4 regions of the Fictibacillus halophilus genome follow, and region 1 is predicted to be linked to each of the others. Evidence: riboswitches for the same ligand, from Rfam matches in the RefSeq annotation. Region 1 holds a riboswitch; each other region holds the start of a gene.
The links. A riboswitch is a leader RNA that binds a small molecule or an ion and turns the genes downstream of it on or off. The one in region 1 is predicted to bind S-adenosylmethionine.
Positions count from the first base shown of each region.

Region 1 (4,837 bases):
CCTTCTCCACATCCTACCATTCGCTTGTATGTCGTCACTTATCTAAATGATGGGTTAAAAATAAAAGGCTTAGCAGCTTTACCAGAAGGAAAAGGACCTTTTCCGGGTTTCCTTTATCTAAGAGGCGGAATCAAGTCTGTTGGAATGGTTAGAATTGCTAGGATCATACAGTTTGCTTCACAAGGCTTTGTTGTGATGGCTCCCTATTATCGAGGAAATCAAGGGGGAGAAGGTAACGAAGATTTTGCTGGGGAGGATCGAACAGATGCTTTTGCGGCTTATGAGATATTAAAGCAGTTTCCAAAAGTAGATCCAGAGGACATTCATGTGTTCGGATTTTCTCGAGGAGGTCCTATGGCGTTATTTACAGCAATGAAATATCCTGAGATTCGTTCTGTTGTAACATGGGGCGGTGTGACTGATATGGCCATCACGTATGAAGAGAGAGAAGATCTGCGCAGGATGATGAAGAGAGTTATTGGAGGAACACCAGAGAAATATCCAGAAGAATTTGAGTGGCGCTCGCCTCTTAACTATTGTGAGAAATTAGATACACCCTTACTTTGCATTCACGGCATGAAAGATAAAAATGTAAGTGTAGAACATACACTTAAGATTGAAAAAAAGCTAAAAGAACTCAAAAAGCCATGTGAAACATGGATCTATCCCGAGTACACACATTATTTTCCGCCAAAAGAGAACCGAAAGATTACATATGCTTTATGTGCATGGATGAAAGGACATGGAAAAGGAGCTGAAATGTGACTTTAGCTCCTTTTTTTGTTTATTGGCTTTAACGCCAAGATAATGTACAAAATCAAAAAACCTTCCATTGCTAGAATGGAAGGTTCTTATACAGTGTATTAAACGAGCGGTCCAGCTTGAGAGATCTCAAGTGAAACTGATTTGAATTTTTCGAAGTTGGCATTAAATTGGCTTGCTAGCTCTTTGGCTTTAACATCATAAGCATCTTGATCTTTCCACGTTTTCTTCGGTTGAAGAACTTGATCTGGTACACCAGGGCAATGTGTAGGAATATGAAGTCCAAATATAGGATCTACGACTGTTTCGACAGAAGCAAGTTCACCTTCTAAAGCAGCCTGCACCATAGCACGTGTATGACCTAGATTCATACGACTTCCAATGCCGTATTCTCCACCTGACCAACCTGTGTTAACAAGATATACTTGAACGTTGTGCTGATCGATTTTCTTGCCAAGCATCTCAGCATAAACGGTAGCAGGGAGTGGCAGGAATGGTGCGCCGAAACATGTTGAGAACGTAGCTTGTGGTGATGTTACGCCTCTTTCTGTTCCTGCTAGTTTGCTTGTGTATCCTGATAAGAAGTGATACATTGCTTGTTCTTTAGTAAGTTTGCTGATTGGAGGCAGTACACCGAATGCGTCAGCTGTTAAGAAGATGATTGTGTTCGGGTGTCCTGCGACACTTGGTTGAATAATATTTGGAATAGCATCAACAGGATACGCTGCGCGTGTGTTTTCTGTTAGTGAAGAATCTTTATAATCAGCTTCTCTCGTAACTGGGTCGATCATCACATTCTCTAAAACACTTCCAAAACGAATCGCGTTCCAAATTTGTGGTTCTTTTTCTTTAGAGAGGTCGATTGTTTTAGCATAACATCCACCTTCGATATTGAAGACACCAGTGTTAGCCCAACCATGCTCATCATCTCCGATCAAACGACGATTCGGGTCAGCAGATAAAGTAGTTTTTCCAGTTCCGGATAGTCCGAAAAATAAAGCCACATCTCCTTCATTCCCAACGTTTGCAGAACAGTGCATAGATAGAATGCCTTTTTCAGGTAGAATGTAGTTCATGACAGAGAATACAGATTTTTTAATTTCACCTGCGTACTCAGTACCACCGATCAAAACAATTTTCTTCTCGAAAGAAACGATAATAAATGTCTCGGAGTTTGTTCCATCTTCAGCCGGGTTAGCTTGAAATCCTGGCGCTGAAACAACTGTGAATTGAGATTCATGAGTATCTAGCTCATCGTGGTTCGGGCGCACAAACATTTGATGAGCAAAAAGGTTATGCCATGCATACTCATTGATTACTTGGATAGGAAGGCGATACTCGCGGTCTGCACCAGCAAACCCTTTAAATACGAATAATTCTTCTTTATTCCCTAAGTATTGGAGGACTTTTTTGTATAATTTATCAAAGTTTTCTGGTGAAAATGGCTTATTTACCTTTCCCCAATCGATTGAATCTTTAATGGAAGCATCTTCAACGATAAATTTATCCTCAGGGGAACGGCCTGTATATTTCCCCGTTGTAGCTTGAAGTGCTCCTGTGGATGTAAGGATGCCCTCGTTACGCTGAAGAGATTTTTCTACTAAAACCGGAACAGGTAAGTTCTGGTGAGTTGTTTCACGGGTCACAAGATCGTTTAAGGTTGTCGTAAATTCCAAAGTATTCATATGAGACAGTACCATCCTTTATCCTAGAGTGATATATTCGAAAATTAGTATAACACATTGAATTAAATAATGTATACTATTTTATGAAAGTGCATCAAAAAAGTTCTTGCTTCCTAAAAAAAGATTAAAATCATGTGAATTATCCATCTTATTTAAAACGCTTTCATTCTATAGAATATAATACTCTAAACTAATTGCTATTCATAGGGTTTTCTATTGACAGAGAGTGCTCATTACGCTATCATATTTCGAGAACGGCTACTCTTATTCTGAGTAGGTGGAGGGACAGGCCCTATGAAACCCAGCAACCGACATGAAAGTGGTAACAATAACGCCACTGGAAATGAAAAGGTGCTAACCTGCAAGGTGAAAATAACCTTGGACAATAAGAGGTTGAAGGCATTATGGTTTTAAAACCTTTTCCCTCGTGAATGTATGTGAAACAGGGAAGGGCTTTTTTTATGCCTTTTTCAGGTTAAGAACATAAACTGTGTAAAATAGATAAGAATAAAGTACCGTATCATACTGAAAGCAGTTAAAGGGAGGATATTAACTTGTCCAAAAAAGTTAGTCGTCGTTTATTTACATCAGAATCCGTTACAGAAGGCCATCCAGATAAGATCTGTGATCAGATCTCAGATGCGATTCTAGATGAAATTTTAGCTAATGATGCAAATGCTCGTGTAGCATGTGAAACATCTGTAACTACAGGTCTTGTACTTGTTGCAGGTGAAATCACAACTTCTACTTATGTAGATATCCCAAAAGTTGTACGTGAGACAATTAAAGAAATCGGTTATGATCGTGCAAAATATGGTTTCGATTCTGAAACGTGTGCAGTATTAACTTCTATCGATGAGCAATCTGCTGATATCGCGATGGGTGTTGACCAAGCTCTTGAAGCAAGAGAAGGTTCTATGACAGATGCTGAAATCGAAGCAATCGGTGCAGGTGACCAAGGTCTAATGTTCGGATTTGCGTGTAACGAAACAGAAGAGCTTATGCCTCTTCCAATCTCGCTAGCTCATAAATTATCTCGTCGTCTTACAGAAGTTCGTAAGACTGAAGAGATTCCATACTTACGTCCAGATGGAAAAACTCAAGTAACTGTTGAGTATGATGAGAACGATAAGCCAGTACGTATCGACACAATCGTCATTTCTACTCAGCATCACCCTGAGAACACACTTGAAGAAATTCAAAGAGACATCAAAGAAAAAGTAATCACACCTGTTGTTCCTGCTGAGTTGATCGACGAGAACACAAAATACTTCATCAACCCAACTGGCCGTTTCGTAATCGGTGGACCACAAGGTGATGCTGGTCTTACTGGCCGTAAGATCATCGTTGATACTTACGGTGGATATGCTCGTCACGGTGGCGGTGCATTCTCAGGTAAGGACGCAACTAAAGTTGACCGTTCAGCTGCTTATGCTGCTCGTTATGTAGCTAAGAACATCGTAGCATCAGGTCTAGCTGACAAAGTAGAAGTTCAGCTTGCTTATGCAATCGGTGTAGCTCAACCCGTTTCAATCGCTGTAAACACTTTTGAAACAGGAAAAGTTTCTGAAGAAGTTCTTGTAGAACTAGTTCGCAACAACTTCGATCTTCGTCCGGCTGGAATCATTAAGATGCTTGATCTTCGCCGTCCGATCTACAAGCAAACTGCTGCATACGGCCACTTCGGACGTACTGACATCAATCTTCCTTGGGAAAACACAGATAAAGCTGCAGAGCTTAAGAAACAAGCGAATATTTAATGATATGTTAAAGCAGACTTCCTAATGGAAGTCTGCTTTTTTTGTAGTGATCCGTCAGTTAAGGAGGATCTGTTGAAAATCGAAAAAATTTTTAAATAAGGAATTAATCAGAAGTTTTACTGAAAAAAATGTACCTTATTGACGGATATAATTGTGATTACCTCGTGTAAAATTCTTGGTGTCCCCCTGATAAACATTTGAACCGCTAATGTTTATCAGGGGGATATAAAAATTAAAATATAGGGATATCTTAATATTCATCTTGCGCCTGCTACGCAATGATTGTTTTATTTTTATTCTTCTTCGTAAAAATAACTTCCTCATACTGCATCAAAAGATTCCCAAAAATAAATGACCAAGATTTAGTCATCGCATAATTTCTTGCTTTTATTTTCATAGAACGCAAGAGCGTTGGATCTTCCATAATAGAAATAATATTTTGAATGAATGAGTCAGGTTCTCTAGCTTTACAGATGCACCCCGTAACACCATCTTGGACAATTTCAGTTACTCCGCCTGAATCCGCAACCATGGCAGGCAATCCAGATGAGCCGCTTCAAGAACAACATTGCCAAACGTTTCTGTAGAAGAGGGGAAGACGAAAAGATCGGAAGAAGCATAAACACGTGC
Region 1 covers NZ_JAEACF010000001.1:2,367,883-2,372,719, reverse strand. Annotated here, with positions in the region: gene I5J82_RS12305 (alpha/beta hydrolase family protein) at 1-765, shown strand, start outside; gene pckA (phosphoenolpyruvate carboxykinase (ATP)) at 864-2,447, opposite strand; SAM riboswitch class I at 2,709-2,839, shown strand; gene metK (methionine adenosyltransferase) at 3,002-4,207, shown strand; partial or broken gene I5J82_RS12290 (glycosyltransferase family 4 protein) at 4,479-4,837, opposite strand, start outside.

Region 2 (4,837 bases), 650 kb from region 1:
ACATCTACTTCAGGTAAACGTGCCATTTTTTACTCCTCCTCAAAGTTCATTATTCATTTTTTAGCTTACATGACTTCTCCAAAAGTTTACATTATTCTGTTTCAGATCACGTCTTTATGTTTCCTTTACAGATTTGTTAAGTAATGTTTACTATCTTAATCATATCTCAAGATAATAAAATAGTTTTACATGTTACGCTTTAACCATAGATAGAAAGTCTCACCTTCGACAGCATTATAGTAAGTTATCATTATTTCTAGATAACAATAAAGGGTTTTGTTGAATGCTGTTGAATTCCTTACCAACTAAGCCTAAGTCCGCTTGGTAAATACATCTGAGGAGTGATTTTTATGTTAAAGCGTTTCGTGACAGTTGCCGCATCTGTACCACTAGTCGTCTCTTTGGCTCTTCCAGCTTCAGCTGCTGAGCCAGCGAAGGAAGCTTCTTTTACACCTTCAGTTAAACAGGAAGCTGCATCACAGGAAATTATCGTACATTTTAAAGATTCTGTTTCAGCTGCAAGCTCTGTTGAAAATAAGGTTTCAAAGTTTGGCGGTAAAGTTGTGGATGTGACGAAAGACTTTACCGTTGTAAAAGTCGATGGCAATGTGGCAGACGCAGTAAAACAATATGAGAGTTTAGAATCCGTGGAATACGCTGAGCCAAACGCTACGTTCCATGCTAGTTATGTTCCGAACGACCCTGCATATAAGCAACAATACGCTCCTCAAAAAGTTGGTGCCGAGCAAGCTTGGGACACAACGCAAAGTTCATCATCTGTAAAAATCGCCGTAATTGACACAGGCGTTGACTACAATCACCCGGATCTAGCCGGAAAAGTAATTAAAGGTGCTGACTTCGTTGATGATGACAACGACCCGATCGATGAGAACGAACATGGTACTCACGTTGCAGGAATTGCAGCTGCGAACACGAATAACGGTGTTGGTATCGCAGGGCTAGCTCCTAAAGCATCAATCCTAGCTGTTCGCGTATTAGACGCAGAAGGCAGTGGTTCACTGGATGATGTTGCACAAGGCATCCGTTACGCAGCTGACCAAGGTGCACAAGTTATCAACTTAAGTCTTGGCGGATCTGTTGGTACGCAAACTCTTGAAGATGCGGTGAACTATGCATCTAGTAAAGGATCGCTTGTAATTGCTGCTGCTGGTAACTCTGGCGTTTTACTTCCGAGTTATCCGGCATATTATTCAAACGCAATTGCGGTTGCCGCTACTGATCAAAACGATAAAAAAGCGTCTTTCTCTAACTTTGGTACGTGGGTAGATATCGCGGCACCTGGTGTTGACATCTATTCAACGACACCAAACAACCAGTATGCGAGTTTCTCAGGAACTTCCATGGCATCACCGGTTGTTGCGGGTGTAGCTGGACTTCTGGCCGCTCAAGGTAAGAACGCTTCACAAATTCGAGCAGCACTTGAGGATACGGCAGATCCTGTAACAGGCACTGGCACGCTGTTCCAAAACGGTCGTGTGAATGCAGCAAAAGCCGTTCAGCAATAGTCATTACAATTTCAAAACCTCTAGAAGTCTTATATTTTAAGACTTCTAGAGGTTTTTTTGTTTAGAATCCGCTCATTATTGAAAAACTGTAAACAGAAACAGCTGTAAAGAGCGGAGGATTTTAGCTATGTTTGGTCTTGGTAAGGGTAAGCAAAAGAAAAAAACGTCTCAAGGCTCTGGCAAGAGTGAGTCGACGGAATCAGAAAAAAGGCAGAGTGAAAAAGAAGCGGAAGAAAAAATCGTTTACTTTTTCTTAATCAGTACAGCGGTTTTTGGCGTTGTCGTACTGTATCTTGGTATTTCTCGTGAGATGTCTTTTGTTGCTGATTCTTTTCTAAGTTGATTTTTCATGTACGGATTGTATAATAGTTGTAACTTTTAATATCGTTTAAAGCCGATTTATCGGTCTCTTATTTCGAGCAGGCGGAGGGAATTAGCCCTATGAAGCCCGGCAACCACCTATTTTGTTAGGCACGGTGCTACATCTAACAGTTTTACAGACTGAAAGATAAGAGGATGTGAACAGAACCATTCGTCCTCTTTTTTTAAAAAAAGAGGGCGTTTTTTTGTTGGATGCTGCTCTATCATTAACTTCATAGATAGTTGATTGGAGCGGAAGGTGTGAGACTCCTCGAAAATTGAACTTCAAATTTTCTTCGTGCGATGTGTCGCTGCCGAAGCCTTCCTTGTCCTGCGGGATCAGTGGGACAGTCCCAAAAGTGAAAGTGGCTCGTCCAGCCCCGACAAGCAAAAGGCGAACGGACTAGGAAGGCGTTTGTTTGCCTTTATGACCGTTTGACTTTTGACCTCGAGGGGTTAGCCACTGTAGCTAGACAGGTGAGACTCTTAACAGCGCAATGCGCTAAGAGGCTCACCGCACACTCCGCGGAAAGCGAGCAACCTGGAGCGGAAATCAACCGCATCCAAAAGCATCTTGAGATTCAGCAATAACTTTTTCACAAGTAAAGAAAGGATGTTCATGTATGGACCTTAACAAAGCGGACCGCATTAAAAAGATGCGTGTCCCAGAAGCCGATGAAAAACTGGATGACCGCTTGCCTCCTGGGCAGGTTGAAACAAAAAAGTTCCCCATCCTTCATGAAGGAGAAGTTCCTGTTTACGATATGAAAAAATGGTCGTTATCTGTAGAAGGACTCGTAGGAAAACGTGTCGAATTTAGTTTTGAAGACATCATGAAGATGCCTCAAATGACAGTAGTCCGTGATATTCACTGTGTGACAAGATGGTCACGGTTCGACAATGCGTTTGAAGGTGTTAAATTTACGGACTTTTTAAAGCATTTTGATGTGGATCCAAAAGCAAAGTATGTAATGGTCCACGCTGATTACGATTATACGACGAATGTTCCGCTTGCAGATCTGTTACGCGATGATGTTATTCTTGCGCACTCGTTTGACGGCAAGCCCTTAACGGACAAGCATGGATTTCCGCTTCGCCTAATTGTTCCTCATCTTTATTTTTGGAAAAGTGCCAAGTGGATTCGCAAGTTCGAGTTCTTGGAAGAGGATCAGCCAGGCTTTTGGGAGCAGAACGGCTTTCATATGTATGGCGATCCGTTTAAAGAAGAACGATTTTCGAGCGATGAGTTTGAGATGCCTGAGGATGAGTGGAAAAAGAAAGAGTATGATTGATCTCATAAGAAATAGAGGGGAAAATTGTTTACTTTCTTCCCCTCAGCATTTTAATCTCATTTTTTAACGCCGTAATTTGATCTTGGATGTCTTTCATCTGAGCTTCTTGTTCTTGCTGGTCTTTTAGGTCCTGTGCTTGATCGATATACACTTGTCTGAGAGCGATCGCTGCACTGAACGTTGCTAAGAAATCCCCCGCGGTCACAAGCGTTGAGGCGAGTAAGGCGAGTTCTGCAGCAAACGTGGTACCATCTTTATTATTTGCTAAATATTCTTCTTCTGCTTCTGCTAAAATGACGTCTACTACACGTTGATTCACATCATTCACTCCTAACACACGAATATGTAATACTATATGCGTTTGCCCTGTTTGCGGTGCCCGATGTTCCTCCTTTCCTATTCTGATTTTCGAAACGTAAAAATTCGACTTTTTTTCGTAAATTGTTCTTCATGTATAGGCATTTTGACCGATATTATCCTTACTAGGGAGGTTTGGCGATGGAACAATGGCTGTCTTTTCGTATTCCGTTCGATATCATTTCCATTTACATCTTAATTGCCGCAATCATTGTGGTCGGCATTTTCTCAAGCCTGCTTCGAACAGCCTTACCAGAATGGTCTGTCAAAATCTTTAGCTACACAGGGTTTGTTGGAGTAATCTTTGCTTGGCTGAAGCTATTGGAGTATTGATACATACATAAAAAAACGCCTCGGGGTTTGCTGCCCCCAGGCGTTTTGGCGTTTTATAGCGATTTAAAAAGCAGCTTACGAAGTACGGGCATCAGATAGTCGACAAGCTCTGAAGCACTTGGCACAACTACGTTTTGCGGCCCATAGATGTTCTGCATCAACTTCTCTTCTTCCTCTGTGATCTCTCCGTTCGCGATAAACATCCCGATCGTCTCGATCCCAAGCTTTCGTGTACGGGTGACCGCTTCGTGTGTATCAAGTACTCCATGCGATTCATAATCAAAAGCCGCTGGTTCTCCGTCTGAGAAAACAAGTAAGACTTTCTGTTGCTCTGGACGTTTAGCCAGTTCTTCACCCATACGTCTGATTGAATATCCGTCACGGTTATCTTCTTGCGGTTCGAGCTGTATGATCGGTGCTCCTGATTGATGCAGAGAGTTGCGATAGGAGATCACTTCATGAAAATAGTTCGGCTGATCGTTCGTTGAAGCATCTGCTGCATCTTCCCAAAAGCCAACTACCGAATGCGGTATCCGAAGAGCTTTTAACGTTTCATGAAAAAGCACGATCCCTTTTTGCGTCTCTTCCATCTTGTTGAACATGGACGCAGAGCAGTCAACGAGGAGCGTGAACGTCGTATCGAGTTCTTGTTGAGATTCTTGCTTTTTTCGGAAAAGTCTTGGGTTCTTATCGGTTACGAGTCTTGTAAGCTTCTTTCCGAGTCTTCCAAAGTGCAGATCTTCTCTCGGTGCTGTTCGTTTGTGCTCCATCGTTTTTAAAAAGTTTTGCTTCAGCTGCGAAACGAATGGCGCGATCTCTTGGTTGTATTCGTCATATTGAGCAATTTCGTCTAGTGTTGCCGGTTTTGCTGGCAAAAAATGCTCGGTGACATTTTTGTTCACTTCTCCGTATGGGAAGTGGTTTGCAGAGTCGGAACCATTTTGGTTGTTGTCGGTTTCGGCTTCATGC
Region 2 covers NZ_JAEACF010000001.1:3,018,654-3,023,490, forward strand. Annotated here, with positions in the region: gene I5J82_RS15415 (carboxymuconolactone decarboxylase family protein) at 1-26, opposite strand, end outside; gene I5J82_RS15420 (S8 family peptidase) at 351-1,526, shown strand; gene I5J82_RS15425 (hypothetical protein) at 1,654-1,869, shown strand; SAM riboswitch class I at 1,934-2,041, shown strand; gene I5J82_RS15430 (sulfite oxidase-like oxidoreductase) at 2,510-3,178, shown strand; gene I5J82_RS15435 (hypothetical protein) at 3,207-3,497, opposite strand; gene I5J82_RS15440 (hypothetical protein) at 3,677-3,868, shown strand; gene I5J82_RS15445 (vWA domain-containing protein) at 3,922-4,837, opposite strand, start outside.
Region 2: it holds a riboswitch for S-adenosylmethionine, as region 1 does, so the genes downstream of both, I5J82_RS15430 (sulfite oxidase-like oxidoreductase) here and metK (methionine adenosyltransferase) in region 1, are expected to answer to the same signal.

Region 3 (4,837 bases), 2.1 Mb from region 1:
ATGTGGATCTAAACCAGCCCAAGCATCCACTTGCCCTTTTAGTAGAGCGTTCGCCCCATCTGCATGTTGTAGATTTACAATTTGTACATCCTTTGCAGAAAGGCCAGCATCTGCAAGTGCTCGTAGTAAAAAGATGTGCGGATCCGTACCAAACGTTGCAGCTACTTTTTTGCCTTTCAAATCCTTTACATCTTTAATCGTTGAACCATCTGCACCGACAAGCGCTGTCCATTCTGGCTGAGAATAGATATAAACCGACTCAATTGGAGCACCTTTGTCTTTTGCGATTAAAGCTGCCGCACCAGCTGTCGATCCAAAATCAACGCTATCTGAATTTAAAAACTCAAGCGCTTTATTACTTCCTTGACTTTGAACCCATTCTACTTCTATGCCTTCTTTTTTAAACGCCTCTTCTGCCCAGCCAAACTTTTTAAGTGCCAGACTTGTTGGAGAGTAAAAGGCATAATCAAGTCTGATCTTCTCTGGCTTTTCACCTTCTTTAGCACTGCTAGAACAGCCCGCTAACACTAAAGCGCCAGCTATGCTTAAAGCCAGTGCTGCTTTCTGCCAAATCTTCTTCATGTATTTCCCTCCACGTTTATCCCTTTTTGTATGATTATTTTTGTGAGTTACTTTTGAAAGTCGTTGACTTGTGCTCCATCAGCAATTCTATTTTTAAAGTTCACACGCATACGTTGAAATGGTACCTCTTAGTCGTTGTGCTTCTTTATACGTACATCTGTTATGCACCACATCAATTCCAGCTTCTTTCGCTATTCTTGCGGCTTCTGGGGAGATGACACCTTCTTGTAGCCAGAACACTTTTGGCTGTGTGATCGCTGCTTCTTTTGCAAGCTCAATCGCTGCTTCTGGACTTCTAAATACTTGAACGACATCAATCGGAAACGGAATGGATTTTAAATCTGGATATGCTTTTTCATCAAGTACTTCCGTTTCTCTTGGATTAACAGGAACGATTTTATAGCCAAGACGCTGCATTTTTCTAGCTAATCTATGGCTAGGTCTTGCTGGGTTGGAACTGAGTCCAACAATCGCTAGTGTTTTGGGACGCTGAATTTCCTGACCGTTCTCTACTGCTCTATATAGTGAGGATTGCAATGCCCAGCGGATAACACCTTCATCATTAATCGTGATCTCCGTATTATCCGATCCGATCCCTGTTGCCGTTTGTATCGCACGATCAAGATCATTCGTAAGATCTTTTACGGATTCAAGTCCAATCGATAACCGAATAAGTTCTTCTGTTACGCCAGTTGCTACTAATTCGTCTCCGCTCAGCTGCTGATGAGTGGTAGAAGCAGGGTGGATGATCAATGATTTTGCATCCCCAACATTTGCAACGTGTGACCATAATGAAATGTTGTTGATGACCTTACGACCTGCATCACGCCCACCCTTGATTCCAAAGTTTACGATCGAACCAAAACCATTGCTTAAATATTTTTTAGCAAGCTCATGACTTCTGTGCGAAGAAAGACCAGGGTATGAAACCCAATCTACCGCTGGATGTTTTTCCAGATATTCAGCCACTTCTTGTGCGTTTTTCGCATGTTTTTCCACTCGTAAGTGAAGTGTTTCTAAACCTTGTAAAAGAAGAAATGCATTGTGTGGACTCAAGCATGCTCCAAAATCTCTTAACAGCTGTACGCGTAATTTAGTCGCAAAAGCTAACGTTCCAAAGTCATTTGCGTATCTTAATCCGTTATAGCTGTTATCTGGCTCAGTGAATCCTGGATATTTCTCTGAGTTCCAATTAAAGCGTCCTCCGTCTACCACAACACCGCCAATGGCTGTTCCATGTCCGCCGATCCACTTTGTTGCTGAATGGATTACGATGTCCGCTCCAAAGCTTATCGGTTTTGTTACATATGGCGTTGCAAATGTATTATCAATAATTAGAGGTACACCGTTCTCATGCGCAATATCTGCCACTGCCTCAATATCTAATACGTTAAGACTCGGGTTACCGATCGTTTCAGCAAAAAATGCTTTCGTGTTTGGAGTAACCGCTTTTCTGAAATTCTCTGGATCCTCTGCATCTACAAACTTTACGTTAATTCCGTATTTCGGAAGAGTAGTAGAAAATAGGTTGTAAGTTCCTCCGTATAGATTCGTAGCTGCAATAATTTCATCTCCTGCATGTGCGATGTTTAAAACGGCAAGCGCGATTGCTGACATTCCAGAAGAAGTAGCTACAGCTGCAACCCCATCTTCTAGAAGAGCAACCCTTTTCTCGAAAACATCAACCGTTGGATTTCCGATTCGACTGTAGATATTTCCTGGCTCGTCGAGTGCGAAAAGGCTTTGCGCATGATCTGTATCAGAAAAAACATAGGAAGTAGTCTGGTAGACAGGTACTGCTCGTGATCCTGTCGTTGGGTCAGGCGCTTGCCCCCCATGTAATAGCAATGTTTCAATATCGTATCCATCAAAAGATTTTGTCATTATAATCGCTCCTTCTTATTATCCAAATTAAATCTATAGGAAAACTAGGGATAAAGATTAATGCTTTTCCCTTTTGCTATATTCGATTTTAAAAATGAAATAAGTGACTAAGTGATGTTTGTACGTGAAGTATGATAAGGGGAAAAAAGAAAAACCCCCTTCCTAAGAAGAGGGTTTTGGTCCTCCTCTTATCTTTCAGATCAAAAAAGATCTGTAGGAATTGGCACCTTTCCAAACCAAATGTGGTTTGTTGGTTGCCGGGCTTCATCGGGCCTAGTCCCTCCGCCTCTCTGGATAAGAGATATTCAAATTATGTTTAACACATTAACGTGCTGATGTTTGTTTTGTTCTTGAATAGGATTATAGAGTAAGATGTTTTAAAAAGTCAACCGTTTTTTGAAAAATCATAAAAGTAATACAATAGAATGAGTGTTCAACTGTCAGCTTTGAATTAAGATTATGCCCATGCTATGCCGGTTATGCTAATTTTGTTCCACTTTTTTCATCCAACCATTTAAACTCTTCGATCTTTTTTACAAGTACCGTTATTCGATTGGCAATTGCTTCTCTTTCTCCGTAACGAATTTTCTGTTCAGAGGTTAATTCATCAGTCTGAAGCAGATGCCAATGAAGAACAGTTAGATCAGTAAGTTGAATAAACTCTTCTTGTTTCACTCGACGCTTTATAGCTAGATCTCCATTAGAATAACCTTCTAAAAATCCATCAGCTATTCTTTTCAAACGGTCTTCAAATCGATCAAATTCATGTCGCGCATAACGCGGTGCATTAAAGAATGTTGGGAACAAGGTACGGTAATTATTAAGAAAATTCCCCGCGAGCGAATCTCCGCTATATAAGATTGGTACAGGATCGATCAAACAGACAGTACCATCTGAATGCAGCAATATATTCTCTGGAGATGTATCTTGATTAGTAAGTACAACCGTATGATTTTCGATCTCTCTATCTTCCATGCAGGCTTGAAGATCAACTAAAGCTGATGAAGAAATCGACCCCTCATACGTATCTATAAAATTCTTAAAATCATTTATGTAATCAGTGTTTTCTTTCTTCATAGATTCTGAAACATCTGAGTGGTATTTCCCTTCAATATGTTTTCCGTTCCATGAGAGATAACCGAACCCTTTTAAGCCATGATGTGCAGCATTCATCTTGCGAAAGAACTCACCAAGTTCTGCTCCGATATGAAACGCTTCTACAGCCGTTAGTTGATCAAGCTTGATCGCCTTTCCCGCATAAGATTCAACGGTAAATGTTCTGTCTTTTTCTACATGATAGTTGAAAAAAGCAGGGCAGATTCCTGGTTTAACTTGATTAGCTAGCTCATAATATGCTCTAGTCCCTGCATATTCTGAGTGAATGGCTTCTTCATCAAACTCAACGTTCCTTCCATAGGCCTCCGTTTTCGGAAAACGTACGACCACAGCATCCCCAGTGCGCAGCTGAACAAAATAAGCAAGATGCCAAGCTCCTTCACCTAAATATTGAACCTGAGTCGGATCTTTAAGTTCCTCTAACCCGCTTTTTTGCAGTGCATAATCAATCAAGTCAAATGTCTCTTTCATAAGAAGTTCCTCTTTCTAAAATTGAAAATACGTTTCATGAAGCATATATTCGGTAAATGTCGAAAAAAATCCTTTTTTCTTAAGTTATCTTGTAGGTCTGAAGTCTTATGGAGGGATAAGAAACGGCGTTCAAGAGAAAATAAAAAGCGGAGGAGCTTCCATTTTTCATATGGCGCTCGTATTTTTCATATGGCGCTCGTATTTTTCATATGGCGCTCGTATTTTTCATATGGCGCTCGTATTTTTCATATGGCGCTCGTCCAGCATGCTTGTCAGCCGCTGGACGAGCTTTTTTAGAGCTTACATACAAAATTCGGTCGCCATCAATTTACATATGTGACGATTTCTTCTACTGCTTTTCGCGCGAGTTTTTTTGGTTGATCTTGTGGATGTCCGAGTGAAATAACCATGTTAATCTGTTTCTTTGATGGAATATGTAAGAAGTCGCGAATCGCATCTTGCGCCAACAATACGGGGCCAGTCATTGGGCAAGTCCCAAGTCCGCGAGCATGGGCTGCGAGCATCAAGTTTTGAATTGCTAAGCAGCTGCTCTTGATTCCTTCTTCTTCCCAGACTGTTTCTTCGGCAAGTTCGATCGGATCAAAGATTTTTTCACGAAACTTAGATTCGTAAGGAGTGGCTAAACAGATGATTAATACGGGTGCTCCAGAGAACGCCGTTGCATAAGGACCGAAAGAGCGCGTCAGCAATTTCGCTTCCTTCGTTTTGCCGTTTTCTTCAGCCCTTGCTGCCAATTTATGAATAGCATCCCACGTCATCTCTT
Region 3 covers NZ_JAEACF010000001.1:290,842-295,678, reverse strand. Annotated here, with positions in the region: gene I5J82_RS01595 (aliphatic sulfonate ABC transporter substrate-binding protein) at 1-582, opposite strand, end outside; gene I5J82_RS01590 (PLP-dependent aspartate aminotransferase family protein) at 676-2,466, opposite strand; SAM riboswitch class I at 2,652-2,767, opposite strand; gene I5J82_RS01585 (hypothetical protein) at 2,944-4,053, opposite strand; gene I5J82_RS01580 (nitroreductase family protein) at 4,377-4,837, opposite strand, start outside.
Region 3: it holds a riboswitch for S-adenosylmethionine, as region 1 does, so the genes downstream of both, I5J82_RS01590 (PLP-dependent aspartate aminotransferase family protein) here and metK (methionine adenosyltransferase) in region 1, are expected to answer to the same signal.

Region 4 (4,837 bases), 930 kb from region 1:
AGAGCAGATACAGCCACTTAAATCATATCGGAAAAGGCCACAGTGCGGGCAGTTACTCATATTAATCCCCCCTTGAGTCAACATAACGTATTCTATGTGCATTTAAGAGAGTTGGTAACGGCTTTCGTACAACTTTCCATGAAATAAGATGCCGAATTTTTAAAAGTTATTTGTTCATCCAATCTGGCTTATGAAACTCTTCAAAATCACTTTGTATGACTTTTTTGAACGCATCTGACTCTACTGCGGCTTTAAGATCTTTTGCCAGCTGTGAATTCTTATCTTTCTCTAGCACCACGATTCGATTGATGATCTCCTCTGGAAGTTTATCTTTTACAAGCGCATCTTTTAAATCTAGACCAGATGATAGAGCAAAGTTTCCGTTAACCGCCGCAAGATCTACGGAGTCTAGCGTTCTTGGTGTTTGAGCGGCTTCAACAGGCTGGAACTTCAAGTTCTTTGGATTTTTCGTCACATCTTTTTCTGAGACTCTTAACGGATTTGCTGAAGAATCGATCTCAATTAGTCCATTGTCTCTTAAAACAGTAAGTCCTCTTGCTAAATTCGTAGGATCATTGGCTAGTGAAACCGTGCTTCCAGGCTTAATTTCGTCTATAGACTTGAACTTTTTAGAATAGATACCTATTGGTGCAGTAGGTACCGTAATCACTGATGCTAGTTTCATATCATTCTCTTCTGAAAATGCGTCCATGTACACTTTATGCTGAAACAAATTCGCATCTAATGAACCGCTCTTTAAAGAGATGTTTGGTTGTACATAATCATTGAACTCTTTCACTTCAACGCTGTATCCTTTTTTCTCTAGGTATGGCTTCACGCCTTTTTCAAGCATGTCGCTGTAAGGCACAGTTGCGCCGAGCGTGATCTTCTTACTTTCTGTTTCACCCGATGCGCCACACCCTGCTAGTAAACCTATCAATAAAGCTGCTGTGATGAATATATTCAATCGTTTCATATGTTTTCTCTCCTCACTCACTCTTTATTTACTTTCTGTTAACACCGGTCTGAATCTAGCTGCCGGATGATCGCTAGGCAGCAAAGGTTGTCCGGGTGTGAATAATTTTTCACGCAGGGTGCCCCTGTTGTACTCTTTTTTGTATAATCCTCTTTCTTGAAGAACGGGTACAACAAGCTCTACAAAAGCTTCTAAATCTCCTGGTGTTACTAGGTGATTTAGGTTGAAGCCGTCCACGCCAGACTCTTCAAACTGCTTTTGAATGCCATCCGCTACCTCTTCTGGATTGCCGACTATAAAGCTTTTGTCCGGTGATTCGAAGCGATTTAAAACCTCTCCCACTGTTAACGGTTTAGGAGCATCCGTAGTGAGCGTAGCGGCTTTATAATGTCCGCCTTCTGTTGATTTATTGTACGAGAATGGAAGGTCCGGATCTAACTCTTCATACTCAGCAATATCATAACCACTTGCTCCATATTGAGCTTTCGCTGCATCTGCACTCCAAACACTTGCATACGCTTTAAACTTTTCCTCCGCTTCTTGTGTCGTTCTTCCTACCACCACGTTTAAGAAAGAAAAGATCTTTATGTTTTCTGGATTTCGACCGTGTTTGATAGCGCGTTTACGAATATCATCCGCATAAAAGCGAATTCTCTCAGGCGTCGGGCCACCTACAAAAATACATTCAGCATGCTTTGCTGCAAAGTCTCGACCACGCTCAGACGTTCCCGCTTGGTAAATCACAGGTGTCCGCTGCAGAGAAGGCTCGCTTAAGTGAGGTCCTTCAACGCTGAAGTATTGCCCTTCATGATTGATCTCATGGACTTTTTCAGGATCCACCAGTTTATTGTTTTCAACATCTTCTACAACTGCCTCATCTTCCCAGCTGCTCTCCCAAAGCTTATACGAAACATCTAGGTATTCATCCGCGATGTTGTACCGTTCATCGTGCTTGATCATATTCTGCAGTCCAAAATTTCTCGCCGCGTTTGGCAGATAAGAAGTGACTACATTCCATGCGATTCGTCCATTTGTTAGGTGATCTAGCGTAGAAAAACGACGTGCGTTGCCAAACGGCTGTTCATACGTTGTGCTCACCGTCACAGCAAAAGACAGATTCTCTGTTACGCTAGCCATAGCCGACACGAGAAGTGCCGGATCGTTTAAAGGCACTTGAAGTCCGTCACGAATAGATGGAGCTTTGCTTTGTTTATAAACGTCGTAAACCCCTAACACATCTGCAAAGAATACAGCATCAAACTTGCCTCTTTCTAAAAGCTTCGCATACTCGATCCAATAGTTCAGATCCTTATAACTTCTATGTCTCTTGTTCTCCGGGTGCTTCCAAAGGCCATGAGAATTGTGCATGGCACTTGTCATCTCGAACGCATTTAACAAAATTTCTTTACTCAACATACATTCCTCCATATCCAATTTTTTGTACCCGCTCCAAGAGAAAATAAAAAACCTCTTCGGCAATGAGAAGAGGTTTGAAAATACGTGAAATAAACATACGTATATAGATCTCCTCTTATCTTTCAAGCTTTCGCCTGCTGGAATTGGCACAGTCCTAAAAATAGTTGTTGCCGAGGCTTCAAAGGGCCAGTCCCTCCACCTCTCTCGATAAGGAATCGAAAATATTCAATTTAGTAACGAAATATACAGGAATAAAAATAGCCTGTCAATGGAATTTAGAGAAATAAAATAATTTTCTTAACAATCAGTTTTTAGTTGACAGCGGTTTGCTTTATCCTCTATAGTGGTGACTAATAATTAAATAATAAATCTTATCAAGAGTCAGGGGAGGAACTGGTCCTACGATCCTGCAGCAACCGCTTTGTTAAAAGAAAGGTGCTAATTCCAGCAGATGTTTTTAGAATGTCTGATAGATGAGAGAGCGTGTAAGCATATGGAATCTGCGTCCTCTTTCGTCTTTGAAAGAGGGCTTTTTTGTGTTTGTTGTTATTAAAAGTAAGTACTTGAAAGCTGTTGATTTCCGTTTCAGGTGCTCGCTTTCCGCGGGGCAGGCGGTGAGCCACATTCGTTCGTTTCACTCTTAAGTGTCTCACCTGCCCACCTGTCCCGCAGGAGTCTCGCACCTTACACTCCAACCAACAAGTCACTGTAGTATAAAAACTATGTAAACAAAAATCACTACATGATAAAAAAATCAGGAGGGAACCATGAGCTTACCTTTGAGAAAAACCACTGAGATCAATCATTTTGAAGAAGCGATAAATACCGCTTTAGCACTGAAAGAAATTTTTAAGAATCGGGCAGGTGTTGTAGATCAAGAAGGCGTTTTTCCTTATGAGAACTTTCAAGATTTGAAGGATGCAGGCTTTCTTTCTCTTACCATTCCAAAAGAATATGGTGGTAAAGGGTTAAATCTGGTTGAGTTCTTAACGATTCAAGAGCATTTAGCTGAAGGGGATGCTCCTACTGCTCTTTCTCTTGGGTGGCATTTGGGTACTCTTTTAGAGGCGGCAGAAAACCGGCATTGGAATGGTAACTCGTTCGCTGATCTTACCCGGAAAATTGTTGAACAAAAAGCACTCATTAACCTGGCACAAACAGAGCGTGCGACGGGAAGTCCTTCTCGGGGCGGTATTCCTACTACAATTGCAGTCAAGAAAGCAGACGGATGGTTGATCAACGGAAGCAAAGCTTTTACTTCTATGGCAGAAGCCCTTGATTACTCAATCGTTACAGCTACCCTCTCAGAAACCAACCATAAAGGATTTTTCTTAGTGAATCATCGGGAAAAAGGAGTTTCTGTAAAAGAGACTTGGGATAGCATCTCGATGAGAGGGACAAAAAGCGATGACCTCCTTTTGAAAGACGTTTATGTACCCCAGGAGAACCTTCTCGTTGTTGAAGATGGGAAGAACATCGTTCCTAAAGGCTGGTATTTGCAAGTGCCAGCTGTATACCTTGGAATTGCAAGAGCCGCGCGAAATTATGCGATTCAATTTGCATCTGAATATAGTCCTAACACTTTATCTGGACCGATCTCAGACGTGCCAGAAGTGAGAAGAAAGATTGGCAAGATAGAACTTGAGCTATTCCAAGCAAGAACGATTCTGCATGCCGTTGCTGAAAAATGGGTAAACCACCCTGAAGAACGGCAGAATCTAGGAACCGAACTCGCTGCCGTTAAGCATTCTGTAACAAACAGTGCGAACAGAGTCGTTGACCTCGCAATGAGAATCGTTGGTGCTCGAAGTCTTTCTGTACAAAATCCGCTTCAGCGGCACTTTCGCGATGTAAGAGCCGGTCTTCATAATCCACCAACAGATGATGCGATTGTTTATTCGTTAGCAGATGCAGCGCTTAAGTAATAGAAGTCAACTGACAGATTCATGTTAAACTCAACATTTTTTTGTATGATGAGATTTAAATCACCATAGGTTATTATGGATACAATATATTTCCATATTGATAAAAGGTGGTTTACTCATGAGGGCGCTTCTTACATTCACTTATTTACAAGCACTTTCTTGCATCTTTCCAGTCATTATCTTTGGTGCGTTAGCTCTTTCAAAATTCGTCAGCATTCCGTTCATCCCTCGATACGACTTCATACTTCTTCTTTGTCTCGTCACACAGGTTGCCATGATCGTAACGAAACTTGAAACGGTAGATGAACTAAAAGTCATCTGTGTCTTTCACTTGATCGGCCTGGCTCTAGAGCTATTTAAAGTTCATATGGGGTCTTGGAGCTATCCTGAAGAAGCCTATTCTAAGATTTACGGTGTACCTCTATACAGTGGTTTTATGTATGCTAGTGTTGCGAGCTATATTTGCCAAAGCTGGCGGAGGCTAGACCTTCAGATCAAGGGGTGGCCGAATCCCCTCTTT
Region 4 covers NZ_JAEACF010000001.1:3,302,000-3,306,836, forward strand. Annotated here, with positions in the region: gene I5J82_RS16835 (hypothetical protein) at 1-60, opposite strand, end outside; gene I5J82_RS16840 (MetQ/NlpA family ABC transporter substrate-binding protein) at 167-976, opposite strand; gene I5J82_RS16845 (LLM class flavin-dependent oxidoreductase) at 1,001-2,389, opposite strand; SAM riboswitch class I at 2,505-2,606, opposite strand; SAM riboswitch class I at 2,761-2,872, shown strand; gene I5J82_RS16850 (acyl-CoA dehydrogenase family protein) at 3,160-4,317, shown strand; gene I5J82_RS16855 (DUF817 domain-containing protein) at 4,436-4,837, shown strand, end outside.
Region 4: it holds a riboswitch for S-adenosylmethionine, as region 1 does, so the genes downstream of both, I5J82_RS16850 (acyl-CoA dehydrogenase family protein) here and metK (methionine adenosyltransferase) in region 1, are expected to answer to the same signal.